DNA from 2 places in the Pseudovibrio sp. Ad26 genome. Region 2 is predicted to be linked to the other one. Evidence: riboswitches for the same ligand, from Rfam matches in the RefSeq annotation. Region 2 holds a riboswitch; the other holds the start of a gene.

Region 1 (10,153 bases), on a different contig from region 2:
CACAGGTCATATTGAAGCGTTGGAAGTAAAGTTTGATCCGGCTAAGGTGTCTTATGAAGAGCTGCTGACAGCCTTCTGGCATTCTGTTGATCCAACAGATGCCGGTGGTCAGTTTTGTGATCGTGGTGAGAGCTATCAGACAACCATCTTTGCAACCTCCCCTGCGCAGCTGAAAGCGGCAAAGGCCTCTAAGAAAGCGCTTGGAAAATCAGGTGAGGTCAACCGCCCGATTGTAACACCAATCCGCACTACAGCGCCGTTTTATGATGCTGAAGATTATCATCAGAACTACTACGAGAAGAACCCGATCCGCTACAAGTTCTACCGCTACCGCTGTGGCCGTGATCAGCGCGTCAAACAGGTTTGGGGTCCAAATGCTTACAAAGGTATCCCCGGAGAGCACTAAGGGCTTAGTATGGAACTTAAGAAGACCAGAGGCATTGCTCTGGTCTTTTCTTTTAGGTGTATTGCTGCACGTCGGGAAAGCTCCCTACTCTTCGTAGTACATGCGATAGATACCGCCGGCAGAGTCATCTGAGATCAATAATGACCCGTCGCCAAGTTCAACCACATCAACCGGGCGGCCCAGATAATCGCCGCTGGCATCAATCCAGCCCGTGGCGACAATGCTTGGTGCTCCAGCTTCCTCTTTCTCGTTGATGGGCACAAACACCACGCGTGCGCCAATTGGCACTGAGCGGTCCCATGAGCCGTGCTGTGCGATGAAGACGCCGCCCTTGTACTCTTCAGGGAACATATCGCCTTGATAGAACGTCATGCCCAAACTTGCGGCATGGGCGTCTAGCTCAACTTCCGGGTTCACCACACCACTTGGGACAGGCTCATCAATATAGTGAGGAGTACGGACCGTTCCACCGCCATACCACGGGAAGCCGTAGTTCTTGCCCGGCTCGGTGCCTTTGTTCAGCTCTTCAGGCGGAATGTCATCTCCCATGCCGTCCACTTGATTGTCGGTAAACCAGAGATTGCCGGAGTTTGGATGAAACTCCAATCCTACGGAGTTTCTGATCCCGGTCGCGTAGACCTGACGGTCCATACCATCTGCGGTGATGGAGATAATGCCGCCTATGCCGAGGCTGTCATAGAGTTTCAGCTTCATCTTGGGTGGGACATTGTAAGGCTGTCCGAGCGAGATATAGATGCGGCCATCCGGGCCCTGATCACACACGCGGGAGGAGTGATTATAACTTTCTTCAGAGGGAGGGATAAGCATACCCTTGCCGACCAGCACCTTCACCGCAGGCTTGCCCTGCTCTTTGTTTTCCAATGCCTTCGGAAAACTCAGGACACGATTTTGCTCTGCGAGGACCAATGAGCCATCTTTGGTGAAGCACACACCATTGGGGATGATGAAGGACTGATCTGGAGCGAATTGGCGAACTTCTGCAGCTTTCTTGCCCTCTTCATCCGGAGTAACGACCCAGACTCTGTCGGTAGTCGTCCCTACAAAGACAGTTTTGCCATCAGGCGCGACTGCCATATGGCGGGCGTCAGGAACGGCAGCGTAAGGTTCGATATGGAAACCTTTGGGCATGACTACAACTTCAGTGTTGCGAGCCAGAGTTTTCTGCTCTTCAGAGACCTGCACCACAAACTCCGTTTTGACACCATCAACCATTTTGGTGGTCGTTGCTGACAGAGATGTGGTTAGCAGCAAGGCGTAGGCGCACCCTGTCAGGACTCCAAAGAGAACGGGCTTTGTGGTGCACATCGTTTTTTCCTTCCTGAAGGGCCTAGAAATTTGACTGAGAAAATTGATCGGAATATTTGGAATGCTCTGCCTTTTTGAGCTGCCACTATGCGCTCACTCAAAGTCTGAGGAGAATACTCAGATATGACGGGAATTCGGTTTATAGAACCACAAAAATTGAAGATATTCACTTAGCGGAAGTTGCGTTTTGTGGTGCTAGAATACGACATGACGTAAATTTGAAAGTGTGGACAAAGAACAAAGGAAAGGTGCCCACTTGCAATTGCCTCATTTTCGTGCCAAATCCTACGCATCATCAAGAGAAGGGCTGGCGCCCTCGCCAACCTGCCTAACCGGGCAAGGTGGTCTCCGCCAAAAGGGATGTGGTTTCGAAGTGAGGACGCTGTCTTCATCATTCGTAACAACCAAGCGGTAGTTTCAATGGATTTTGCGCCAGTCCTCCTCGGGAAACCGATGGAGGATTTAATGTTTGATATTGCTGGTCAGCCACAGTCTGCATGGCAATCGTATGTATCTGAATATGTGCCTCAATCTTTGAGGGAAGCCGTCGCACACCTTGCCGACGAGTTTACTGCTGCCTATTTGCTGGATTGTCTGATTCTGGAAAAAGGGCTGCGCAGTCGGCTGCTCTCCAACTCAACACGACAGCCAAACACGCCGCTGACCACCGACGAACGCTCTGACCGGTTTGCTATGTTGCTTCGCCTATGGGCAGAAGGATGCCATACCGTTGTTGACGAGCGCCTGTTTGCAGATACCGCACGCCGTCGCCCTGAAGAACTGGATGCATTACGCGAGTACTTCAGGCAAAACGCATTGCGCTCGAGAAAGAAATTCCCGAGCTAAGTAAGCTGCACTACAATACAAACTGATTTTTAAGCTGCGCGGCTGCCGAATTTTGCAGGAGGCGTAGCAAACGGGTCTGCGAACATTGCAAGCCACAGGCTCTGTGCAATGCGTTGTGCAGTTGCCAGAAGAAGCGGAGCCGCTTCTGGTGAGAAGATCGCGTAGACCTCCTCTTCAAACAGGTCCATCCACTCATGGAAATTCTCAGTGGAGACCCCTTGAATTCTAGCGTGAGCCGGAACCGGCTTGCCTTTATACGACCCAGTTTTTAGCAGAACTGATGCCCAAAAGTGCTTCATCTTGTTCAGATGCGGCCCCCAGTCCTCCCCCATCTCCCTCAGGAAAATGGGACCAAGGGTTTCATGCTGGCGGACCTTGCCATAAAAACTCTCAACCAGATGATTGATCTGGGCAGGTGTTATGGAAGGATCAAGCGGTGTCCGTTCACGCGCTGACATAACGGGAATTTTTGATGACACAGCTTGTTTCCTATTCCTAATCCGCGATCCGCTTAAGCTTTGTTGTACTTAGCACGTTGCTCTTCAGAGATCACAATCGGCTTGCCGTTATCGTCAACAGCAACAAAGGTGAACTGAGCATTCGTAACCTTCTCGCGATAGCCAAAGCGGTGACGCAAAGCCCAAGCCTCGATGGCAAGCGTTACAGAGGTTCTGCCAACACGGAGCACATTGGAGTAGACACACATTACATCGCCCACTTTAACAGGGCGGATAAAGGTCATGCTGTCGATCGCAACAGTCACAACGCGCTCCATGGCGCACTGGCTTGCTGCAATACCGGCGGCAATATCCATTTGAGAGACGACCCAACCGCCGAAGATATCGCCAGAAGCATTGGTGTCTGCCGGCATCGCCATTGTGCGCGTGGTCAGCTCCCCAATCGGCTGCTCTTCTTCGACAGCGTCTCTTGTATCATTCATAGTTCTAAAGCTCCGTAGATCCATCAAGCGAAATGCTATGCATGGCGAAGCTCAACTACTCAAGCAGGGATCATCGCCATATGGAAGCAATCAACAACCTGGGTCGCACATTTCTTGGTGTTGGCCCGAGCGGTTTCAGCAACGCATTCATCTACTGCATTCTCGAATAATTTCAACCAGCTGGCAATATCATCGCTGCATACCTGCTTTGCGGCACCACGATACTTGCCAAGAGGACGGCCAGAATAGCTTCTGTCTTTCATGAGAGCGGAGCACCAGAAACGCACGGCCTGAGCTTCGTAATCCTCCCAGTCGCATTTCATGCTACTCTGGTAGACCGATGCCAGCTCGCCATTATGGCGGAGCTTTTCTGAATGTCTGGCAACCAAAGCACGCACTTGAGAATGCGTCAGGTCAGGGTGAATTGGTGTGCACTCGTCCTGTGGGCGAATGTCAAAATGCTGATAGGTCATCTCGATGTTTCAGGAGCCTTGTTGGGACAAGGCCCATGCCCTTTTTGTTAGTTCGGGTCACTTTTACTCAAATACCGAGTTTAAAGCTCTGCGGCAGCTCGTAGCACCTCTGGCTTTTCGAGGCAGTAATATCCAGAGAGGCGACTGATAACGCCTTCTCTCTTCCAGACATTGAGTACGCGACTGACGTTCTCACGGGCACCACCAGCCATATTGGCGATTTCAGCCTGAGAGATCTTATAGTGAACGAGGATTTTACTGCTATCGACTTTTTTGCCAAACGTTTCAGAGAGTTGCAGCAATGTCTGCGCAACGCGCCCATTGAGTGGCAAGAACGATCGTGCGGCGAGAGCATCGTTTGAACGACGCAGGCGCGTGGCTACGATCTGCAGCATGTGACGGTAAACGGCGGGGTTCTCATCAGCATAACGATAAAATGCAGCTTTGGAGATAAATGCAAGCTGGCTCGGCTTAAGTGCCGTTACGGTAGCAGATCGTTCACTGCCATCAAGCAAAGCAATTTCACCTACCAGAGAGCCCTGTCCGAGAACTGCAAGCAGTTGCTCACTGCCATCCAACGAGACAACGGAGACTTTCATGCTGCCTTCGATGATTGCATAACAACCATTACCAGGATCCCCAGCCTTGAAGAGAACTGCGCCGGATTTCAATGACATAGGCTGAGCTATCTCAGAGAGACCATGTGCGTGTTCCTCGGCCAAACCCGACAGTGAAAAGCTGTTTTGAAGGAGTTCTTTGAACTTTGTCATCTTGCCACAAGATCCTGACGCGCCGTAGATTCAGTTTTTTAGTTTAAGCTGCATCAATATAATTGATGATTTTAATTAGGTCTATCATGCGGCCATTTTGTGACCGGAGTCACAGAGATATTCTTTAGTTTTAGGCAAATTAGGGGTGTTCATAAATACCCCAACGTTTATGGCAAATTCAAAAGGAACGATCTCTTCAACCGCAGGAAGAGATCGTTCTTAGAACAAGAAGATATCTTTTTCCATCAAAAGAAACGGAAATTCCTCACTTATCAGGAACTTCAGCTGGTTCTCACGGGATGAGCTCTGGCGCACGTTTTTCTTTTTGACGGGTTGGGCCTGCTCTTCAGGATAGGATGGCCGACATAGGACCATCGCCGAATCCTGCGCCTCATTGATTCCGTGCCAGAAGAAATCTCGCAGATCCGTGTCCTCATCAGCCATTGGCAGATCTGGACCTGAGAATATAGTTTCTAATCCGGCTTTGGTTGCGCGCTTGGAAATGGAATTGCTCGATCGACTAACACCAGCAGGCAATACCAGTGCAGGCTCTCGTCCTGTCATCATGCTAAGCACCGTGATGAGCGCTGAATGCACAGCAGGATGCTTTGCGAGGTTTCCCTGAATGGCAACAAAGGCTGGCGGACGAGCATAGACTTCTTCGAACAGGTCCACCTGAGCGGCGATCTCAGCGGCGATCGCCTCTTCCGGCAGCATCTTCATCGGGCTGCGCATTGCGTACCACCACGGCGCGGGGAACGTCTCTCCGAATACCGTCCGACCAAAATCAGTGAGTGGTCCGGCGGGTTTTGTCAGTGTGACTGTCAGGCCGACCATGGTTTCATGTTCGGCCCAGGCAACCACGTCACGAAGCTGGTAGAACTCCCTCGACCACATCTTGCCAGTGACAACACAGCCTACGGCAGAAAGCCGACCTGCGATGATAAGATCGCAGATCGCTCGGTCAACACCGTAGCTTTGCCCAAATTCGAGACTCGTCAAGAGGATGCGCTTCATCGCGCGGATCTCCCAATCCAAAAGGTTCAGGAGTACATTTAACAAAGCCTGCAAATTTAACGCAACGGAATCTCAGCTGTTTCAGTTGGATTTCAGGGGCTGTTTGGGGTCTGATAATCGGTAGACCCGTACATTTTCAATAGCTGTTTTTCCGAATAATCCCTTATTCTCTCGGGGGATGGTCTTTAGCAGCTCAACCTGATTGAAGTTGGCTTTCAGCTTTTGAGAGCGGTCTCTTCTTTCCTCGGTGACGTACAGCATGTCACTATTTTCGGGATTTTGGAGATTATCGGGAATCATTGCGTAGCGCATTCGCTCAGGAATTCCATAGACTTTGAGGTCTGTCTTCTTGAGCGCATTCGACATTTGGCCGGTCAAACCATAGCTGGTTGTGCCAATCCAATTGATGTCATTTGCGTCTGCCAACTCGGTCAGTTCATCGCCAATTTCTTGCCAACCACGCATTTGGTGCGTTGGATCTTTGCGGCCCAAAGATGTGCTGAGCGGGGTGTAGGCGTGGATATAAACCAAGCCAGCGACAACGACACCCAGGCCGACCGCAGTCGGAGCAAGCACTTTGAACCAGCGGCCAACATTAGCAGGCGGATAAGCTGCTGCAATACCAGCGAACAGAGCCAGTGTCGGGTACATTGGAGCTGGCCAGTTGCCCTGAACACGCGAATGGAGTGAATGGAAGGTCAAATAGACCAGGAACGGCAGGACAGTCAAAACCAGCAGACTGGCCGTGTTGTCTTGCCTTATCATTTTGCGGATGAGGCGCCATGCACCAACCATCGCAATAATGAAGACGAGTGGGTTCAGCAGGCCTGCAACGGCGCCAATGAACTCGCCAATGTATTTGACGGAATACCCTTCTGGTACAGAACGCCCAAACTGTTTTACGAAAGAAATCCACTCATGCTGTGAGTTCCAGTAGAGTACAGGAGAGAAGATCGCGATTGCCAGTGCTCCGCCGAGCCACAACTGCCAAGATAGGAAGTATCTGCGGTTCTCCGACACCCAGACCAACCACAGAATAATCCCCACCCCCAAGAACAACACAGAGTATTTTGAAAGAAGGCCGAATCCCGCGAAGATGCCAGCCAGAATCCACCAGTTAGCGTTTTTCGAAACCGTCAGCTCTGCCATGGCCCACAAAGCCAGTCCCCAGAAGAAAACAGAGGGTGCGTCAGGCGTAGCTAATAGAGAGCCGACATCAATCAGCAAACTTGCGTTGAAAAACAGGACTGTCCAGCCTGCGACGTGGGTATCATATAGGATTTTTGCAGTTCGCCAGAGCGCAAGGGAACCGATTGCAGCAGACAGGATACTGATAAAGCGAACACCAAGTGCTGTATCACCGAACAAGGACTGGCCAAGCCAGATCCAATAGGCAACCATTGGCGGGTGGTCATAGTAGCCCAATGCCGGATAAAGCCCCCATAAACGGTAGTAGGCTTCATCCTCAACCAGATCGACATTCATGCCAGTCGCCAGCCGCGCCAACGATAGCACGGCGACAATCAGAATCAGATTGGTCGGGCGCAACCAAAAGCTCAGCGGCTTTCCTGCGGGATTGTCCTGCATTTAAATGCTTTCCTCTAAGTGCTTTAACCTTGGTTTCCTGCGTTTCTTCTTCTGAAAAGCGGCTCTCACTATCCGGAGAAACGCTTTAGCCTTTGCGCCATGTCAGAGCGTTGGAAACAACGTAATTCCAAACCGCGCCCATAACAGCGCCAGCAGCACCAGCAAACCACCAGATTGGTTTGTTCGTGTAGATCAACTCTGCCACACCAACGTTTGCCAAAATTCCAAAGCTACATATCACATAGAATGTGAGCAGACCTTTGACCCACGCAAGCCCTGTCAAACGACGGTCGCGATAGGTCAGACGGTTGTTGAGGAAGAAGTTCGAAGACATGGCCACAAAGGTCGCAATCAACTGTGAGAGGCCAAATGTCATGCCGAAGACAGCAAGGAAGATCTTCAGTGCGATGAGGTGAACAACGACACCTGTTCCACCGACCATGGAATACATAAGAAAGCGAACTGAAATCTTGTCATCGAAGATTTTGGAGACCAGCAAGCCGAGGTAATCCATAGTCACCAATGTATCGAGCTTGCTTTCACCGTGTTGACGCTCACGAAAAACGAAAGGCAGTTCTTTCACACGCAGAGCGCCTTTTCCGCTGGCGACAATATCAAGCATGATCTTGAAGCCTTGAGAAGACAAACGTGGAGCGAGCTCAACGAACCTGTCACGGCGCAGCATAAAGAAACCGCTCATTGGATCAGATAGCTCTACTTTAAGGAACTTCCGGGCCAGATTGTTGGCGAGGTTGGAGCCCCATGCACGGATTGAAGAAAGACCTGTCCCAACATCTCCACCTTCCACATGGCGGGAAGCAACGCAGATGTCGTAGCTTTCAGAACGAAGGGCATCGAGCATCTTGGGCAACAGGCTCTCATCATGCTGAAGGTCAGCATCCATCACAGCTACAAATTTGGAGCTGGATGCCAGCATGCCTTCGATACATGCGCCGGACAAACCACGGCGTCCAATACGCTGAACAATGCGAACGCGCGGATCTTGCTGCGCAATTTCTGCAGTGACTTTAGAGGTACCATCTGGAGAATTATCATCAACAACAATAACTTCCCAAGCTACGCCAGCGAGCGCTTTATCCAGCAGCTCAACCACGATGGGCACGTTTTTGCTTTCGTTATATGTCGGCAACACAACGGTTAGCTCTGTCGGTCCGGTGAGGCGACCTTCGAATTTGCTGATTTCAGTTGGTTCGTAATTGGTGTTTGACACCATGATTTCTCCAGTGTGCAGACCTTCCTATGCATTCGTAAGGGAATGGTCCTTCCATTTTTTGGGGCGACCTTAGCTTCTCTAGACGCTATTGCAAGTATTGATTGGGAAATTTGCGCCGGATTGCATCCCCTTCGCGCCTTGCTCTCCCCTGCTCAATGGGCTAGGAGACTGACAACAGCATGCTTCCCTTAGTGCGTTCCGGGGACTTATTGTGGGAAGCGTTTGCAACAACCCTTTTATTTCATGGATGAGACGGCCTCATGGCAAAAAAGAAAAGTGCCAAGCTCAAAGCTCGTTTACCGCGCGGATTTGTAGATCGCGGTCCAGCTGAACTGCAGGCAATGGAGCAGATGCTCTCCATTATCAAGCAGACTTATGAGCTTTACGGCTTTGAGCCCGTGGAAACTCCAATGTTTGAGTACACTGATGCTCTTGGCAAGTTTTTGCCAGATCAGGACCGTCCGAACGCTGGTGTGTTTTCGCTGCAAGATGATGACGAGCAATGGATGAGCCTGCGGTATGATCTGACCGCGCCCCTCGCCCGTCACGTGGCCGAGAATTTCGAAAGCCTGCCAAAGCCTTACCGCAGCTATCGCGCTGGTTATGTGTTCCGTAACGAAAAGCCAGGGCCGGGTCGTTTCCGTCAGTTCATGCAGTTTGATGCGGATACGATTGGTGCGCCTTCTGTCTCTGCTGATGCAGAAATCTGCATGATGGCTTCTGACACCATGGAACGCCTCGGCATTGCTCGCGGTGACTATGTGATCCGCGTGAACAACCGCAAGGTTCTGGACGGTGTGATGGAGGTGATCGGCCTTTCCGGGGACGAACACGCTGATACCCGTCTGACCGTTCTACGTGCTGTCGATAAACTGGATCGTCTTGGTGTTGAAGGCGTGAAGCTGCTTTTAGGTGAAGGCCGTAAGGATGCTTCCGGTGACTTTACTAAGGGTGCTGGCCTTGGTGATGCAGAAGCAGAAAAGGTGCTGGCCTTTGTGGAAGCTGGAGGCGAGACTACCGACCAGACCATCGAGAACCTGCGCGGTTTGATCGCAGACAGTAAAACCGGCGCTGAAGGCGTTGAAGAACTGGCGACCATGGGCAAACTGTTTGATGCAGCTGGCTATACCGATGGTCGTGTTCTGATCGATCCATCCGTTGTGCGTGGTCTGGAGTACTACACCGGTCCTGTTTATGAAGCTGAACTGACCTTTGAAGTGAAAGACGAAAAAGGTCGTCCTGTACGCTTTGGCTCTGTTGGTGGTGGTGGCCGTTATGACGGTCTCGTTTCCCGCTTCATGAGCCAGCCTGTACCTTCTACCGGCTTCTCCGTTGGTGTTTCCCGTCTGATGGCAGCGCTTACCACGCTTGGCAAGCTTGGTCAGGAAGAGATTGCTGGTCCCGTGGTTGTTTGCGTGATGGACAAGGACATCGATTCACTTGCCCATTATCAAGCCATGGTTCAGGAACTACGCACTGCGGGTATCCGTGCAGAAATGTATCAGGGTAATCCAAAGCAGTTTGGCAAGCAGCTTCAGTACGCTGACCGCCGCA
Region 2 (10,153 bases):
ACCGAAAGATGATGATTGCTCAGGAAGTTATCGAGCTGCGGTCTTGAATAAGGACGACCATACCCAAACGGTGAAACCTCTGACCGTGCCCACGCACCACGTCGATTGGGAACAATCACAATCACCCGCCCACCCGGAGACAAGACACGATAGACTTCATCCAACAACGCCCCCGGCTGTCCTGCCATCTCCAGCGAATGCACGAGTAAGATGCGGTCAATACAGGAATCTGGAAACGGCAGCTGACCATCTTCCATCAGGAAGGCTTTGTTCGGCACTTCAACTTCACGCGGCCACTTCACCACGCCTTGCGCAGCAGGCATTCCGGCAAACACACGATTGGTCTTTTTCAGGTAAGGCCTCAGATAAGGAGCGGCATAACCAATACCCAGCAAACTCTGACCATGCATTTCTGGCCAAAGCATTTTCACGCGGCTCCCAACCAACACCCGAAGCATCCGTCCAAGTGGCAGGTCGTAGAACTCTTTTAAGTGAGTAACATCAAGATACAACTGGTTCTCCGCGCGTTGCCTTCTCTTATCATGGGGTGCAAGAGCCTTGGGCGCAACGCTTCTTCCTGACGATTTGCAAGCTTAAATCAACCACACCCAGAGTTTTATGAGTTTGCAGTTGAATTTGACAGCTTGTCCTCTCATGATCTCACAAAGATATACTGTATGCTTGGGAGCTGGTTGATGATTGAAGTTGAAGTTCGGCAGTTTGTTTGTCTGAAAGATAATTTCGGCGTTCTCGTTCACCACCCCGACAGCGGTTGTACAGTCGCAATTGATGTTCCAGAATCAGCCCCCTACTTACAGGTTCTGGAAGAAACCGGTTGGAACCTGACCGACATTCTCATCACACACCATCACTGGGATCATATCGGCGGAATGGCTGAACTCGTTGAGAAGACAGGTGCAAAGGTAACCGGGCCAGAACGCTCCCGCCAACACATCACGGGCATGAACCGCTTTGTAGAGGACGGAGATGACATTCTCGTTGGCCCAATTGCGGTCAAAGCCATTGGTACTCCGGGCCATACGCTTGATCATATCTCCTGGTGGTTCCAGGAAGCAGGTATCGCTCACACAGGCGACACACTCTTCGCACTCGGCTGCGGCCGCGTTTTCGAAGGCGATCCCGAGATGATGTGGGCTTCATTAAGTCACTTGGCAAATACACTACCACCGGAAACAAGGATCTATTGCGGCCACGAGTACACGCTGGCCAACGCCAAATTCGCTCTTACAATCGATCCAAACAATCAAGCATTACAGGAACGCACAAAACGCATTGAGGCACTCCGCGAAGTTGGACGCCCTACTCTACCAACCTCCATGGCAGCAGAGCTTTCAACCAATCCGTTTTTGAGGGTTCGCGATCCTGAAGTTCAGAAAAACCTCAACATGGTCAATGCTGAACCTGTTGATGTCTTCACAGAAATCCGCCGCCGCAAGGACAGCTTCTAATGTCAGTCGACCAAATCAGCTCCTCAGCAACAGCTGAAGAAATCATCGCAGAGTTGCAGATGAAAGAGCATCCAGAAGGTGGCTATTACACCGAAACCTTCCGGGATAAAGAAGGCCCTAGAGGCCGTGGCTATTCAACAGCGATCTATTATCTCCTCAAGAAGCACCAGAGATCTCATTGGCACCGGATCGACGCGATTGAGACGTGGCACTACTACGGCGGCGCTCCGCTCCGGCTCTCCATCAGCTCCGAGGAAGGCAGCCAAAACGACATCATCCTCGGTATGGATGTATTAAACGGACAGCGCCCTCAAGGCATCGTACCTCGTCATGCATGGCAATCCGCCCAAAGCCTCGGCGAATGGACATTAGTCGGCTGCACCGTTGCTCCAGGATTTCTCTTCGATGGCTTCGAGCTAGCACCGCCAGACTGGAATCCTTGAGCCAAAGTCATCGAATCGGGCAATAAGAACCTCAATAAGCTTGATCAAATCTCAAAGAAATCTGCCCGCAATTTTAGACAAAAGACGCATAAGGCCTAGCCGGAAACCTTCGTAGATACAGAGACTTGTTGGTTAACTACAGGACACTGGAAAAGTTTTCTGCGCATAAACTCTATGGTTTTTCCGCAGATACAGTTGAGATGTCATGCAGTTTAGCAACTCTCTGTTCGCACCCAAAACGTGCAAATTTTGTAGCATCAGAGCATAACGTAGCAGTCATTATCTTCGCGTTATCAAAACCTTACATATCCAACAGCCCAACCCAACAAGAGCTTCTATTCACATCATTATCAGGAATACCTGTAAGTAGCTCAACTATCCCGATTAATAACTCAGCACTCAATCCTCAATCACCGCTTGCGTTGCTCGCTCTGCTCGGTAGATTGCCCAGCGTAGGCGCTTTATGCGCCCGAACACACATTTGGAAGCTAATCTATGGCCCAAGGCGACATCAAAAAGGTTGTGCTTGCCTATTCTGGCGGGCTCGACACCTCGATTATTCTCAAGTGGTTGCAGGCGGAATACGGCTGCGAAGTTGTAACTTTTACTGCTGACTTAGGTCAGGGTGAAGAGTTGGAACCAGCACGACGAAAAGCTGAACTGCTTGGTATTCGAGAAATCTACATTGATGATCTCCGTGAGGAATTCATTCGGGATTTCGTATTCCCGATGTTCCGGGCCAACGCAGTTTACGAAGGCGTTTATCTCCTCGGCACCTCTATCGCCCGTCCGCTCATTTCCAAGCGTCTCATCGAGATCGCTGAGCAAACCGGCGCAGACGCTGTTGCGCATGGCGCGACCGGTAAAGGTAACGATCAGGTGCGCTTCGAGCTGGCTTGCTACGCATTGAACCCAGACATCAAGGTGATCGCACCTTGGCGTGACTGGACGCTGAAGTCCCGTACTGACCTGATCGAGTTCGCAGAACAGCATCAGATCCCGGTACCAAAGGACAAGCGCGGCGAAGCACCGTTCTCTGTTGACGCAAACATGCTTCATTCCTCTTCCGAAGGTAAAGTTCTGGAAGATCCGAATGAAGAAGCACCAGAGTATGTCTTCCAGCGCACCGTTGATCCGCTCAGCGCGCCAGACGAAGTCACCGAGATCGAAATCGGCTTCGAAAAAGGCGATGCATGCTCCATCAATGGCGTACACATGTCTCCGGCAACCCTGTTTGCCAAGCTGAACGATTACGGCCGCGACAACGGCATTGGCCGTCTTGATCTGGTAGAAAACCGCTTCGTTGGAATGAAATCCCGCGGCATCTACGAAACACCAGGCGGAACAATCCTCCTGTCAGCACACCGCGCGATGGAATCCATCACGCTGGACCGTGACGCTGCTCACCTCAAAGATGAGCTAATGCCGCGCTACGCAAAGCTGATCTACAACGGCTTCTGGTTCTCACCTGAGCGCGAAATGCTTCAGGCGATGATCGATAAGTCGCAGGAGCTTGTGACCGGCACCGTTAAGCTGAAGCTCTACAAAGGCAACGTCATCGTTGTTGGTCGTGCGTCTCCTTACTCTCTCTACTCAGAAGAGCTGGTGACTTTCGAAGACGACCACGGCGCTTACGACCAGAAAGACGCTGCAGGCTTCATCCGCCTCAACGCTCTGCGTTTGCGTACACTGGCAAAGCGGAACCAGATGGCCAAAGCAAAAGAGTTGACAGACGCCTGAAAGGGTAAAAGCTCCTAAGCTTTAAACTAGTTACTAAGCCCGCAGTGGAAACACTGCGGGTTTTATTTTGCGCAATACCTAGCAATAAAAATACAGCTACTTGCTGTTGATTACTTCAAGACGATCAACCCAAAGAGGCTTACTGTTCATTAATTTTTTCATGGCTCAATCATGTCAGTATTCAAAGATGAGGATACTGCTCAGCGATGAAGAATGACAAAAAAGAACAAGAAACCAACCCCGTTGCAGATTTCCTCCGGCATTTCATGATCTATGATCATGTACTCAACCTCAAAGAGACCGGAGAGTTCAACGGAGCTGCCGATCACTTGCTAAACCTTCTTGGGCAAGGGTGCTCTGAAAGCTCAGAAGGTACCCTTGATCTGCCGCTAGCAAACGCGAACTCAGAAAAACTGGACAGCATGCCAGCCGAGTATGTTTCCGCTCTGTTTGACCAGAAAGCGAAGATTTTCGATATCAAGCTTCTGGAGATCCTCCAATACAACCTACCAACCAAGATCCACGAAAAGATCAACACTCTCAATCTTGGCCCCTTTAAGCGTCTCTTAGATCTAGGTTGTGGCACTGGCTTAGCTGCCGAACTTTTCGAAGATCAGATCCCTTATAAAACTGGCGTCGATATTTCAGAGGAGATGCTCAAGTTAGCGAAAGACAAGGAGATCTACGACGATCTCCAACAATGCGAAATCAACGAGTTTCTCGATCAGGATCATCCTCAGAAATGGGACTTAATAATCGCATCAGAGCTCTTTCCATACTTTGGTTCATTGGAAGATCTCTTCGCAGGTGTCGCCCATCACATCGAAAAGAATGGCGTGTTCTTGTTCTCCGCTGAAGCTGTGATGGAGCCTACCTCCGATACTCCACCCTACATTATGAGCGACAGCTGCCGCTTCACACACACAGAAAACTACCTCCGCAATCTCTTGAAGCAATTTGACTTTGCAGTCATCGACTTTACGCAGACCACACTCCGGCAGGAGTGCGAAAATCCGGTGCGTGGACACCTCGTAGTCGCTCGCCACATACCAAGGTGAGCACTACAACCCGGCCATCAACGTAATCAGCACGACCACCAGCATTAGAATACTTGGATAGAAAGTCAGCGCAAAGCCGGTTCCACGCCATGGCGCACCCTTCTCATAGCTTGCAAAAAACAGGATACGCCCAAGCGCAAACAGCAGTGCTGCTAACAAAGGCACAGACATTGTGCTACCGGGCATAACCGCAGCCCAAGCAATGTAGATGAACCCTGCCAACACCCCCTGCTCGAGTGTATTTTGCAAAATACTCTGCAGCATTTTGGCTTCCTCACTGCCGTGGGTTAGCCCTCCTCCATCAATGTCATCAGCATGATAAAACCTGCGCATCGCCAGACGACCTATGGAAATCATAAGCAGCAAGGCAGGTGATAATAATGAAACCGCTGCCACCCAAAGCCGCTCAGAGGCATTCCAGTCCGCGGCAAATCCAAATGGATTGAGAAGCGCACCAAACAAAAGCACAATCGCGGTCACCAACGCTCCGACAATCATCCGTTGAAACACACCCCGCTGTTTTTCTGCAAAGTCCAATGCAACCTCCATTTAGAGAACATAATAGGAACAAACCCACAACTATCTGATGCGGACTGCTTGCGGCAAGGCGCTGCCTCTCCTAGCCTAGGTACGTCTGACCAAGCAGGAGACTTTGATGACTATGGAAGCGCAGTTAGTTTTAAAAGTTGATAACGCCGCTGCGCGTCGCTTGTTTCTGCAGAAACACGCCCTTCTCGAAGCGCCAACAGGCTCCTCGAAAGGAGAAAACCTCCTCAATCTCATTCACCGCATTGGCTTTGTGCAGGTTGATAGCATCAACACTGTAGAGCGTGCGCACCACATGATCTTGTGGTCACGCCGCCAAAGTTACCGCCCCAAACATCTCAAGAAACTGCTGGAGAATGACAGAAGCCTCTTTGAGCACTGGACGCATGATGCCTCAATCATTCCAACCGAGTTCTTCCCTTATTGGCACTACCGCTTCCAAAAAAGCGCAGAGAGCTTGCAATCCCGCTGGAAGGTCTGGCGCGGTGCGGAGTATCAGGAAAAACTCAACCTCATTCTACGGCACATCGAAGAAAACGGGCCCGCTGGCACCTCAGATATCGGCAAGGATGAGAAGCGCAGCAAAGGCGGATGGTGGGAGTGGAACCCATCCAAAACAGCACTTGAATATCTCTGGCGGACCGGACAAATCTCCGTCTCCCGGCGTGAAAACTTTCAAAAACTCTATGACCTGACAGAACGCATCATCCCTGAGGATCACCGCTCCGCTAAACCCAGCCATGCAGAAACCATAGAGTGGGCTTGCAACTCCGCAATCGACCGCCTCGGCTTCGCTACGCCCAGCGAAATTGCAGCCTATTGGGACAAACTAGACCTTGCCGATGTCAAAGCATGGTGTAAGCAAGCCCAGAAGCGTCAGGAACTGATCCTTGTTGAGATTCAACCTGCCAGCGACACGAAGCCCAAATTATGTCTCGCACGCCCAACAATTGAAGATGAACTGAGATCCCTCGAAGCCCCTTCCCAGCGGATCCGCATCCTCAGCCCATTCGACCCGGCATTAAGAGATCGCAAGCGCGCTGAGTTCCTTTTTGACTTCAATTACCGCATCGAAATCTTCGTCCCTGAACCAAAACGGCAATACGGCTATTATGTCTTCCCTGTCATGGAGGGGGACAAGTTGATTGGCCGCATTGATATGAAGCGTGACAAAGCCTCCAATGCTTTGGCCGTAAAACGCTTTTGGCCCGAGGCTGGCATTCGCATGGGCAAAGGCCGCCAACAACGATTGGAAGCTGAACTGGAGCGATGCACCCAGTTTGCTGGCTGTGAAGATCTTCAGTTCCTCTCAGCTTGGCAAGGATAGCCCACTGGATGGCGGGACTATCAGAAACGTAAGTAACCTCCAATACTGCTGGTAAACGTCGCATTCTCGTCAGCACCAAGAGAGCAAATGGGCCAGTTTTTGCAAACTTTGTTGCGTATTCTGCTCTGCCTTGTGGCGCTGAATACCTCTGCCAGCCAGGCCCAACCTCTCTTTGATTTAGACGATCACTTCACTTTCAATCCGCAAGGCAAATACCAACCCCGCCTCATCGGCCTGTTTGAGACAGATCGCAATAACACATCTGGAGCCGCCGAAGTCATCACGCCAGTCTTTCAGGACAGTCATGGCATGTTCTTCGCTGATGTCCGCTCCGGCAACTCCTCTGATGCTGTATATCTCATAAGTGCTGGCGGTGGCCTCCGTCACTTTGTACGGCCAAACTTGATTGGCAGCACCTACATCTTCATGAACTACAAGGAAGATTACGAACGCGACCCCGCAACTGCAGTCACCACGGGCATCGAGTTTCTGGCAAATAACTATGAAGCTCGCTTCAACGCACAATTCCCGACAAGCAAAGTCCGTATTCTGGAACCGGAACCGGGTAGCACAGACCCACGCGAAAGCATTCCTCTCCTCAACCTTTCAGGAGAGATTGGCTACGACCTCCCCGGAACTGATGATCTGGGGTTCGGCCTCCGCATCTATGCAGGAGGCTTTTATAGAACCGCCAACAACATTGAAGAGATAAGCGGGGCGCAGGGACGGTTTGAAATATCCCGCGCAGGCTGGTTTGGCCTACCAGGATTAAAGACCACATTTGTTGGACAGATCCGCTACCACAGCGACATCAACTATCCCATTGGTGCTTTTCAACTCCGCATAGGCCTTCCCATCGTCAAATATTGGAAGGGTATCGCCGTCGATAACTATAACGAACTCTCTCACATAGAACGTCGCATGACGGAACGTGTACGACGCCCCCTCACTATTCACAATCGCACGCGTCGTATTCCCTAGAACTCCACTAAAAATGAAGACCCTAGGCATTAAACCACTCGAAGCGTTACCCCTCCCGGTTTCAGGGCATCACAGACCCCCAGCAATAATGTTAATCTTTTCCGATAGGATACCGCTTCCAGCTCTTCCGGGGACAACCACATGAGGACTATTCCACTCACGCTTATTCCGTTCTTGCTCTACAACGCTGTGGCATTTCGGTGGTTTGAAGATCTAGAGCCGGTGCTTGATCAGGGCTACAACGTCACTCCTTGGGCTGCCATTGTATTCCAGATCCCACTGCCATCCGGACTACTCGTTCCTCTGGATGTCGCCACCCTTCTGCTTGCAGGCACTTTGGTGCTGCTCTTCGTAGAGATTATCAAAGCCACCAGAACCAGCACACTCTCACTGGTAGATCACAGCCTGTCCTTGCTGATCCTCGTGGCCTACCTGATTGAGTTCCTCTCGGTGCAAGAAGCCGCTACCCCGCTCTTCCTGCTGCTCATGACCATCACTTTTCTGGATGTTATCGCCGGGTTCGTCATCACCTTATCCAGCGCTAGGCGAGATGTGGTGGTGGCAGCCAGCAATAACTAACAACAGCAACTCCAAGGCTGGCAACCAATCTCAGCATTACGTTTCAATGCACAAAGGGCACCCAGTTGGATGCCCTCACGCCAGTCATAATGTGCAACGCGCTTAAACCGCTGCCAGCGCCTTCGCGACGTCTTCCAGCAAATCATCTGCATCTTCCAGACCAACAGAAAGACGAAGCGTCTTGTCTGTAATGCCCAGCTCCAGACGCGCATCTTCCGCAACACTCTGGTGCGTCGTCGTCGCCGGATGCGTGATCAGGCTCTTCGCATCACCAAGGTTGTTGGAAAGGCTGACAATCTCCAGCGCATTGGAGAACTTGAAGGCCGCTTCCTTGCCACCAGCCAGATCAAACGCCAGCATGGTAGACCCACCCTGCATCTGCTTGGCCACGATATCCGCCTGTGGGTGATCAGCACGACCTGGGTAAATCAGCCGAGACACTGCAGAATGATCCGCAAGGAACTCTGCCAGCTTGCCAGCATTCGCAGTCTGACGCTCAACACGCAGCGACAACGTCTCCAGACCTTTCAGCAGAACCCAAGCGTTGAACGGGCTCATCGCAGGTCCGGTATGCTTGAACGGGTCATGGAACTCTTCCACAATCCACTTTTCATCAGAAAGCACGATACCGCCCAAACATCGGCCCTGCCCGTCAATATGCTTGGTCGCAGAGTAGATCACCACATCCGCACCCAGCGCCAGTGGGCTCTGCCAGATAGCAGTCGCAAACACGTTGTCTACAATAAGCCGTCCACCAGCTTCGTGAATAATATCCGCAACTGCTGGAATATCGATCACTTCAAGCGTCGGGTTGGTTGGGCTTTCAAGGAACGCCGCTGTGGTGTTCGGACGAACTGCAGCTTTCCATTGCTCGATGTCAGTGCCATCAATCAGCGTGGACTCCACACCATAACGTGGCAGCAGCTTTTCGATGATGTATCGGCAGGAACCGAACAGCGCCTTTGGTGCAATCACGTGATCGCCAGCTTTAACGCAGGCCATAATCGCAGAGTTAACAGCCGCCATACCAGAAGCCGTGCCGCGTGCGGCCTCAGCGCCTTCCAGTTCGCACATTCGTCGCTCGAACATTCCTACGGTCGGGTTTGCGTACCGGGAATAAATATAGCCCGGATTCTCGCCCAAAAAACGCGCTTCTGCCGCTTCTGAGCTGTCGTAAACATACCCTTGTGTAAGGAAGATAGCTTCGGATGTTTCACCAAAGCTGGAGCGCGTTGTGCCTCCATGAACAAGCCGAGTTGCTGGCTTCCAGTTCTTTGCGTCTGTCATCGCTCATTCCTGCCCGAAGAGATATCGCTCTACCCCTTCATTAAAAAACCCCGGCGCGGGCCGAGGTCTATACAAGAACCCGACCCTTTAGCTACTTGTTTTACGTGGTTGCAAGCCGGTCGACCAAATCACCACGGAATAGGCAGCGTTTTTACCTCGAAAATACACTATGGTCAATCAATCAGCTTAGGTTGCAGACTTGGCGAGAGATCAAACTTACGTTAATCAGTGTCAGAACGATTTGAGTACCAGTGGGGCGGAACCAACAATGACAGGCATTCTTCCGGCAAAAGCGATTGAAGCTATGTTTGCCAGCGGTGCAATTCAAGCAGACAGAGTGCCCGACGAGGACCAGATTCAACCTGCCAGTCTTGACCTGCGCCTCGGCGTCAAAGCATGGCGTGTCCGGGCCTCCTTTCTGCCCGGCCCCGACGCGAAAGTGGAAGACAAGCTGGAAAAGCTCATCTTGCACGAGATCGACCTCTCCAAGGGCGCCGTGCTGGAAACCAACTGTGTTTACATTGTCCGCCTTCAGGAGGCGCTGGACCTTCCGGCTGAGCAATCCGCAACAGCCAATCCCAAAAGCTCCACGGGCCGCATCGATGTGTTCACCCGCGTCATCACAGATCAGGGCCGCGCATTTGACCGTGTTGAAGCTGGCTACAAAGGTCCGCTCTACGCTGAGATCTCTCCAAAGACCTTCCCTGTGCTGGTCCGCGAAGG

The links. A riboswitch is a leader RNA that binds a small molecule or an ion and turns the genes downstream of it on or off. The one in region 2 is predicted to bind S-adenosylmethionine.
Region 1: linked by a shared signal. The riboswitch ahead of PsAD26_RS07140 (hypothetical protein) and the one ahead of PsAD26_RS00775 (O-succinylhomoserine sulfhydrylase) in region 2 are both predicted to bind S-adenosylmethionine.

The regions. Positions count from the first base shown of each region.
Region 1 is NZ_LMCE01000047.1:136,715-146,867, reverse strand. It holds gene msrA (peptide-methionine (S)-S-oxide reductase MsrA) at 1-406, shown strand, start outside; gene PsAD26_RS07145 (PQQ-dependent sugar dehydrogenase) at 491-1,732, opposite strand; SAM-I-IV-variant riboswitch at 2,020-2,150, shown strand; gene PsAD26_RS07140 (hypothetical protein) at 2,198-2,578, shown strand; gene PsAD26_RS07135 (group III truncated hemoglobin) at 2,608-3,057, opposite strand; gene PsAD26_RS07130 (acyl-CoA thioesterase) at 3,090-3,518, opposite strand; gene PsAD26_RS07125 (group III truncated hemoglobin) at 3,578-3,991, opposite strand; gene PsAD26_RS07120 (Crp/Fnr family transcriptional regulator) at 4,072-4,761, opposite strand; gene PsAD26_RS07115 (ChbG/HpnK family deacetylase) at 4,981-5,778, opposite strand; gene PsAD26_RS07110 (glycosyltransferase family 39 protein) at 5,860-7,365, opposite strand; gene PsAD26_RS07105 (glycosyltransferase family 2 protein) at 7,451-8,599, opposite strand; gene hisS (histidine--tRNA ligase) at 8,860-10,153, shown strand, end outside.
Region 2 is NZ_LMCE01000001.1:145,125-155,277, forward strand. It holds gene PsAD26_RS00730 (class I SAM-dependent methyltransferase) at 1-512, opposite strand, end outside; gene gloB (hydroxyacylglutathione hydrolase) at 699-1,469, shown strand; gene PsAD26_RS00740 (cupin domain-containing protein) at 1,469-1,912, shown strand; gene PsAD26_RS00745 (argininosuccinate synthase) at 2,408-3,652, shown strand; gene PsAD26_RS00750 (methyltransferase domain-containing protein) at 3,859-4,710, shown strand; gene PsAD26_RS00755 (MAPEG family protein) at 4,714-5,247, opposite strand; gene PsAD26_RS00760 (crosslink repair DNA glycosylase YcaQ family protein) at 5,372-6,583, shown strand; gene PsAD26_RS00765 (hypothetical protein) at 6,671-7,564, shown strand; gene PsAD26_RS00770 (hypothetical protein) at 7,706-8,143, shown strand; gene PsAD26_RS00775 (O-succinylhomoserine sulfhydrylase) at 8,246-9,430, opposite strand; SAM riboswitch at 9,498-9,575, opposite strand; gene PsAD26_RS00780 (2'-deoxycytidine 5'-triphosphate deaminase) at 9,699-10,153, shown strand, end outside.